DNA from 2 places in the Streptomyces sp. NPDC090025 genome. Region 1 is predicted to be linked to the other one. Evidence: predicted binding sites of a transcription regulator. Region 1 holds the regulator's gene; the other holds the start of a gene.
What was found. The regulator HrcA, encoded in region 1, represses chaperone genes, less so after heat shock. The targets are predictions, from matches to a motif close to TTNGCACTCNGNNNNNCNGAGTGCNAA.
Positions count from the first base shown of each region.

Region 2: the regulator HrcA is predicted to act here: its motif matches at 1,049-1,075, upstream of groL (chaperonin GroEL).

Region 1 covers NZ_JBIVFL010000007.1:68,099-71,353, forward strand. Annotated here, with positions in the region: gene ACIPXM_RS18195 (MBL fold metallo-hydrolase) at 1-772, opposite strand, end outside; gene hrcA (heat-inducible transcriptional repressor HrcA) at 940-1,959, shown strand; gene dnaJ (molecular chaperone DnaJ) at 1,960-3,099, shown strand.
Region 2 covers NZ_JBIVFL010000001.1:140,681-143,935, forward strand. Annotated here, with positions in the region: gene ACIPXM_RS00685 (MoaD/ThiS family protein) at 1-125, shown strand, start outside; gene ACIPXM_RS00690 (cold-shock protein) at 658-861, shown strand; gene groL (chaperonin GroEL) at 1,235-2,854, shown strand; gene ACIPXM_RS00700 (hypothetical protein) at 2,995-3,255, opposite strand, start outside.

The DNA.
Region 1 (3,255 bases):
GGCGCCGTACGAACGTGGCGTCCACCACGGCGCCGTGCCCCGGCACGTACACCGCGTCCTCGCCGCCCAGCCGGAGCAGCCGGTCCACGGCGTCGGGCCAGCGGGCGGGGACGGCGTCCGGGCCCGCCTGGGGTTCGCCGGACTCCTCGACCAGGTCGCCGCAGAACACCACCTCGGGCCCGGCCGCCCCGTCCGGCACGCACAGCACCAGGTCGTGACCGGTGTGCCCCGGGCCCACGTTGGCCAGCAGCACCTGCCGGCCGCCCAGGTCGAGCGTCCACTCGCCGGTGACCGTGTGCCGCGGCGCGACCAGCGCCTCGGCCGCCCGCGCCGCCGCCCGCTCGTCGACCCCCTGCCGTACCGCGTCGAGCCGCAGCTCGTCGGCCTCCCGGCGCAGCAGCGCGTCCACGCCCACCGCGCCGAACACCTCGGCCCCGGGGAACGCCGCCGTGCCCAGCACGTGGTCGAAGTGCGGGTGGCTCAGTGCGATGTGCGTCACCTCGCGCCCGCCGGTGAGGGCGGTCGCCTGGGCCCGGATCTCGGCGCCCTCGTCGAGCGTCGAGCCCGTGTCGTACAGGAGCACCGCGTCCCGCCCGACGACCAGGCCCACGGTGGCGTCCCAGCCCGGCAACCGGCGCCGTCCCACGCCGTGGCCGAGCCGTTCCCAGCCGTGCGCCGCCCAGTCGATGCCGTCGCCGTCACCCGGACCCGGGCCGTGGTCCCCGCCGTGGTCCCCGCCGTGCTCCCTGTCGTGATCCCTGTCGTGATCCATGGCGCGACGCTAACCGTTCCGACGCGACCCCGACGCGACCCCGACACCGCCTCCTTGCCAGGAGCGATGTCCGCCGCCGTACACTGGCCGGGGGATCGCTGGCACTCGAACAGGGTGAGTGCCAAAAGCGGAGCAACCGGAACCGGAACGACAGCTGGAGGTGCGCGATGCTCAGCGAACGCAGGCTCGAGGTGTTGCGCGCCATCGTCCAGGACTACGTCGGCACCGAGGAGCCGGTCGGCTCCAAGGCGCTGACCGAGCGGCACAAGCTCGGCGTGTCGCCCGCGACCGTCCGCAACGACATGGCGGTCCTGGAGGAGGAGGGCTACATCGCCCAGCCTCACACCAGCGCCGGGCGCATCCCGACCGACAAGGGCTACCGCCTCTTCGTGGACCGGCTGGCGGGCGTCAAGCCGCTGTCGACCCCGGAGCGGCGGGCGATCCACAACTTCCTCGACGGGGCCGTGGACCTCGACGACGTCGTCGGCCGCACGGTCCGGCTGCTCGCGCAGCTGACCCGCCAGGTCGCCGTCGTGCAGTACCCCTCGCTGACCCGCTCGACGGTCCGGCACGTGGAACTGCTGTCGCTCGCGCCCGCCCGGCTGATGCTGGTGCTCATCACCGACACCGGCCGGGTCGAGCAGCGGGTCGTCGATTGCCTCGCGCCGTTCGGCGAGACCTCCCTCGCCGATCTGCGGGCCCGGCTCAACAGCCGGGTCGTGGGCCGCCGGTTCGCCGACGTCCCGCAGCTGGTGCAGGACCTCCCCGAGTCCTTCGAGGACATCGAGGACCGCGGTACGGTCTCGACCGTGCTCGCGACCCTGCTCGAAACCCTGGTGGAGGAGCAGGAGGAGCGGCTCATGATCGGCGGCACCGCCAATCTGACCCGCTTCGGACATGACTTCCCCCTGATGATCAGGCCCGTCCTGGAGGCCCTTGAGGAGCAGGTCGTGCTCCTCAAGCTGCTCGGCGAGGCCAAGGAACCCGGCATGACCGTGCGGATCGGGCACGAGAACCCCCATCAGGGGCTCACGTCCACGTCCGTCGTCTCGGTCGGCTACGGTTCCGGCGGCGAGGCAGTCGCCAAACTCGGCGTGGTCGGACCGACCCGCATGGATTACCCCGGAACGATGGGAGCGGTACGCGCAGTGGCACGTTACGTCGGACAGATCCTGGCGGAGTCGTAAGTGGCCACGGACTACTACGCCGTACTGGGCGTACGCCGCGACGCGTCGCAGGACGAGATCAAGAAGGCTTTCCGCCGACTCGCCCGCGAGCTTCACCCGGACGTGAATCCGGACCCGAAGACGCAGGAGCGGTTCAAGGAGATCAACGCCGCCTACGAGGTGTTGTCGGACCCGCAGAAGAAGCAGGTCTACGACCTCGGCGGTGACCCGCTGTCCGCCTCCGGCGGAGGCGGCGGGGCCGGTGGCTTCGGCGCGGGCGGTTTCGGGAACTTCTCGGACATCATGGACGCGTTCTTCGGTACGGCGTCCCAGCGCGGCCCGCGCTCGCGCACCCGGCGCGGCCAGGACGCGATGATCCGCCTGGAGGTGACCCTGGAGGAGGCCGCGTTCGGCACCACCAAGGACATCCAGGTCGACACCGCCGTCGTCTGCGGCACCTGCTCCGGCGAGGGCGCCGCGCCCGGCACCTCGGCGCAGACCTGTGACATGTGCCGCGGCCGCGGTGAGGTCTCGCAGGTCACCCGGTCCTTCCTGGGCCAGGTCATGACCTCGCGGCCGTGCCCGCAGTGCCAGGGCTTCGGCACCGTCGTCCCGACCCCGTGCCCCGAGTGCGCGGGCGACGGCCGGGTCCGGTCCCGCCGCACCCTCACGGTCAAGATCCCGGCCGGTGTCGACAACGGCACCCGGATCCAGCTGGCCGGCGAGGGCGAGGTCGGCCCCGGCGGCGGCCCCGCCGGTGACCTGTACGTCGAGATCCACGAGACCCCGCACGAGGTCTTCCAGCGCCGCGGCGACGACCTGCACTGCACGGTCACCCTGCCGATGACGGCGGCGGCCCTCGGCACCAAGGTGCAGCTGCAGACCCTCGACGGTCCTGAGGACGTCGACATCCGCCCGGGCACCCAGTCCGGCCAGTCGATCCCGCTGCACGGCCGCGGCGTCACCCACCTGCGCGGCAACGGCCGTGGCGACCTGATCGTCCACGTCGAGGTCCAGACCCCGGGCAAGCTCGACCCGGAGCAGGAGCGGCTGCTGCGCGAACTGGCGAAGCTGCGCGGCGAGGAGCGGCCCCTGGGGCAGTTCCAGCCCGGGCAGCAGGGGCTGTTCTCGCGGTTGAAGGACGCGTTCAACGGGCGTTAGGCGCGCTGCCGGGTGCGTCCGTGAGGGCGCTGAGTCCGGTTGACGTTCATCGAGGGGCGGCCCGCACACAGTGCGCGGGCCGCCCCTCGTGCGTGCCCGGGTCCGGGCGGGGGACGGGCCGCGGTGGGCCGCGGCCGATTCGGCGGCGTTCGGGAG
Region 2 (3,255 bases), on a different contig from region 1:
AGCTGCGCCGCTTCGTGAACGTGTACGTGAACGACGACGACGTGCGCTTCGAGCAGGGCCTGGAGACGGCCACGCCGGACGGCGCGGGCATCTCGATCATCCCGGCGGTCGCGGGCGGCTGCTGAGCCCCGTCGGTCTGTCGGCCCGTCGGTCCCTCGGCCTGTCTGTTCGGTCTGTCGGTCTGCCCGTCTGTCCGTCTGCCTGTCGGGACCGTCCGACATACCCGTATTGCCACCCGTATTGCCACTGACGTACTCGTCAGTACCCGGAGTATCTGAATTGCCCCTTCCGCGCTAAGAAGCGGAGGGGGCAATTCTGCATGGTTGAGCGCGGTAGAGTTGGGGAAGTCGCCTCCGTCGCGCATGCCAGACGCATATGAGAATGCGTCCGAGCACGACAAGAAGTAGCCAAAGTGCCTTGGTCCCCCCGTGTCTTCTGCGCCTTCTGCGCGTTTTGTCGGGCCCGACTTGCCCCGTGATCCTGGGGATTCTCCCTAATTCCGCTTTCCGGCGTGCCCAGAATTCTCGTCCGATTGACCTGTTGCAGAGGGCAGTTGGACAGATACATTCAGCCGCGGTCGACGCGTTCCGGCGCAGGGTCTGACCCGGGTCCGCGAAGTGCGGATCCGCGCAAGGGCCAGTAATAGGGGAGTTAGGCATGGCTCAGGGCACCGTCAAGTGGTTCAACGCGGAGAAGGGCTACGGCTTCATCGCGGTCGACGGTGGTGCGGATGTTTTCGTCCACTACAGCGCGATCCAGATGGACGGCTACCGCTCCCTCGAAGAGGGTCAGCGGGTGGAGTTCGAGATCTCGCAGGGTCAGAAGGGCCCGCAGGCGGACATGGTCAAGATCGCCGTCTGAGCACGGCGCGATCGGCCGACCGACGCACTTCCAGGCGAAGGGCTCGCTTCCCGAGAGGGGGCGGGCCCTTCGTCCGTGTCCGGGGGTGCGGGGCCCTGGGCCGCGGAGGCTTGTGAGGGGTGGCCCGTGGGGTGGCCCGTGGGGTGGCCGGTGGGGTGGCCCGAGGGGTGCGGATCCTCCTGAGTCGCTTGCACTCTCCTAGGTCGAGTGCTAATCATTGGCGTTAGCACTCTGAAGGTGAGAGTGCTACGAGGATCGGCTGACGAGGTCGCTCACCGAGTGGGGAAGGAACCGCTCGGCGCGTACCGTCCGTCGCGGGCGTCGGCGCGGTCCAGGAGCGTTATCCACCCCATGTCCGGGAGGACCACTTCACATGGCCAAGATCATCGCGTTCGACGAGGAGGCCCGGCGCGGTCTCGAGCGCGGCATGAACCAGCTCGCTGACGCCGTCAAGGTCACCCTCGGCCCGAAGGGTCGCAACGTCGTCCTCGAGAAGAAGTGGGGCGCCCCCACGATCACCAACGATGGTGTCTCCATCGCCAAGGAGATCGAGCTCGAGGACCCGTACGAGAAGATCGGCGCCGAGCTGGTCAAGGAAGTCGCCAAGAAGACGGACGACGTCGCCGGCGACGGTACGACCACCGCCACCGTGCTCGCCCAGGCGCTCGTCCGCGAGGGCCTGCGCAACGTGGCCGCCGGTGCCAACCCGATGGCCCTCAAGCGCGGCATCGAGAAGGCCGTCGAGGCCGTCTCCGGTGCGCTGCTCGACCAGGCCAAGGAGGTCGAGACCAAGGAGCAGATCGCCTCCACCGCCTCCATCTCCGCCGCCGACACCCAGATCGGCGAGCTCATCGCCGAGGCGATGGACAAGGTCGGCAAGGAAGGCGTCATCACCGTCGAGGAGTCGCAGACCTTCGGGCTCGAGCTCGAGCTCACCGAGGGCATGCGCTTCGACAAGGGCTACATCTCGGCGTACTTCGCCACCGACATGGAGCGCATGGAGGCGGCCCTCGAGGACCCGTACCTCCTGATCGTCAACTCCAAGATCTCCTCCGTGAAGGACCTGCTCCCGCTCCTGGAGAAGGTCATGCAGTCGGGCAAGCCGCTGCTGATCATCGCCGAGGACGTCGAGGGCGAGGCCCTGTCGACCCTGGTCGTCAACAAGATCCGTGGCACCTTCAAGTCCGTCGCCGTCAAGGCCCCGGGCTTCGGTGACCGTCGTAAGGCCATGCTGAACGACATCGCCATCCTCACCGGCGGCACGGTCATCTCCGAGGAGGTCGGCCTCAAGCTGGAGAACGCCGGTCTCGACCTCCTGGGCCGCGCCCGCAAGGTCGTCATCACCAAGGACGAGACCACCATCGTCGACGGTGCCGGTGACAGCGAGCAGGTCGCCGGTCGCGTGAACCAGATCCGCGCCGAGATCGAGAACTCGGACTCGGACTACGACCGCGAGAAGCTCCAGGAGCGCCTGGCGAAGCTCGCCGGTGGCGTCGCCGTCATCAAGGCCGGTGCCGCGACCGAGGTCGAGCTCAAGGAGCGCAAGCACCGCATCGAGGACGCCGTGCGCAACGCGAAGGCGGCCGTCGAGGAGGGCATCGTCGCCGGTGGCGGCGTGGCCCTGCTGCAGGCTTCCTCGGTCTTCGAGAAGCTGGAGCTGGACGGCGACGAGGCCACCGGTGCCGCGATCGTCAAGCTGGCCCTGGAGGCCCCGCTCAAGCAGATCGCCGTCAACGGTGGTCTCGAGGGTGGCGTCGTCGTGGAGAAGGTGCGCAACCTGGCCGTCGGCCACGGTCTGAACGCCGCCACGGGCGAGTACGTCGACATGATCGCCGAGGGCATCATCGACCCGGCGAAGGTGACGCGTTCCGCGCTGCAGAACGCGGCCTCCATCGCCGCGCTGTTCCTCACCACCGAGGCCGTCATCGCCGACAAGCCGGAGAAGGCCGCGGCCCCGGCCGGCGGCATGCCGGGCGGTGACATGGACTTCTGATCCTGACGGATCGGAGTTCATGAGCGGTTGAGCAGTTGAGCAGTTGAGCTGACGCGGAAGGGCGGCACCCCTGAGGGGGTGCCGCCCTTCTGTCGTTACGGGGTCCCGAGCACAGGACCGGCGTCATGACATGAGACGGGTCAGCGGACGTCGACCCAGTCCTGGCCGCTCGTCGCCTGGAAGTGGCTGCCGTCACCGTAGTAGCGGATCTGGTACCAGCCGTCGGCGCTCGCCTTGGTCTTCACCGCGACGGAGCCGTTCGCCGCGGACTTGCCGGTGGCGACCTGCTTCCAGGTGGTCTTGCCCCAGGGCTTGAACCACACGCTCACCGACTGCGAGCCGAGGCCGCGCCAGGCGCCGTTCGTGAGGTGCTGGAGCGAGCCGGTCACGGTGACCGTGGC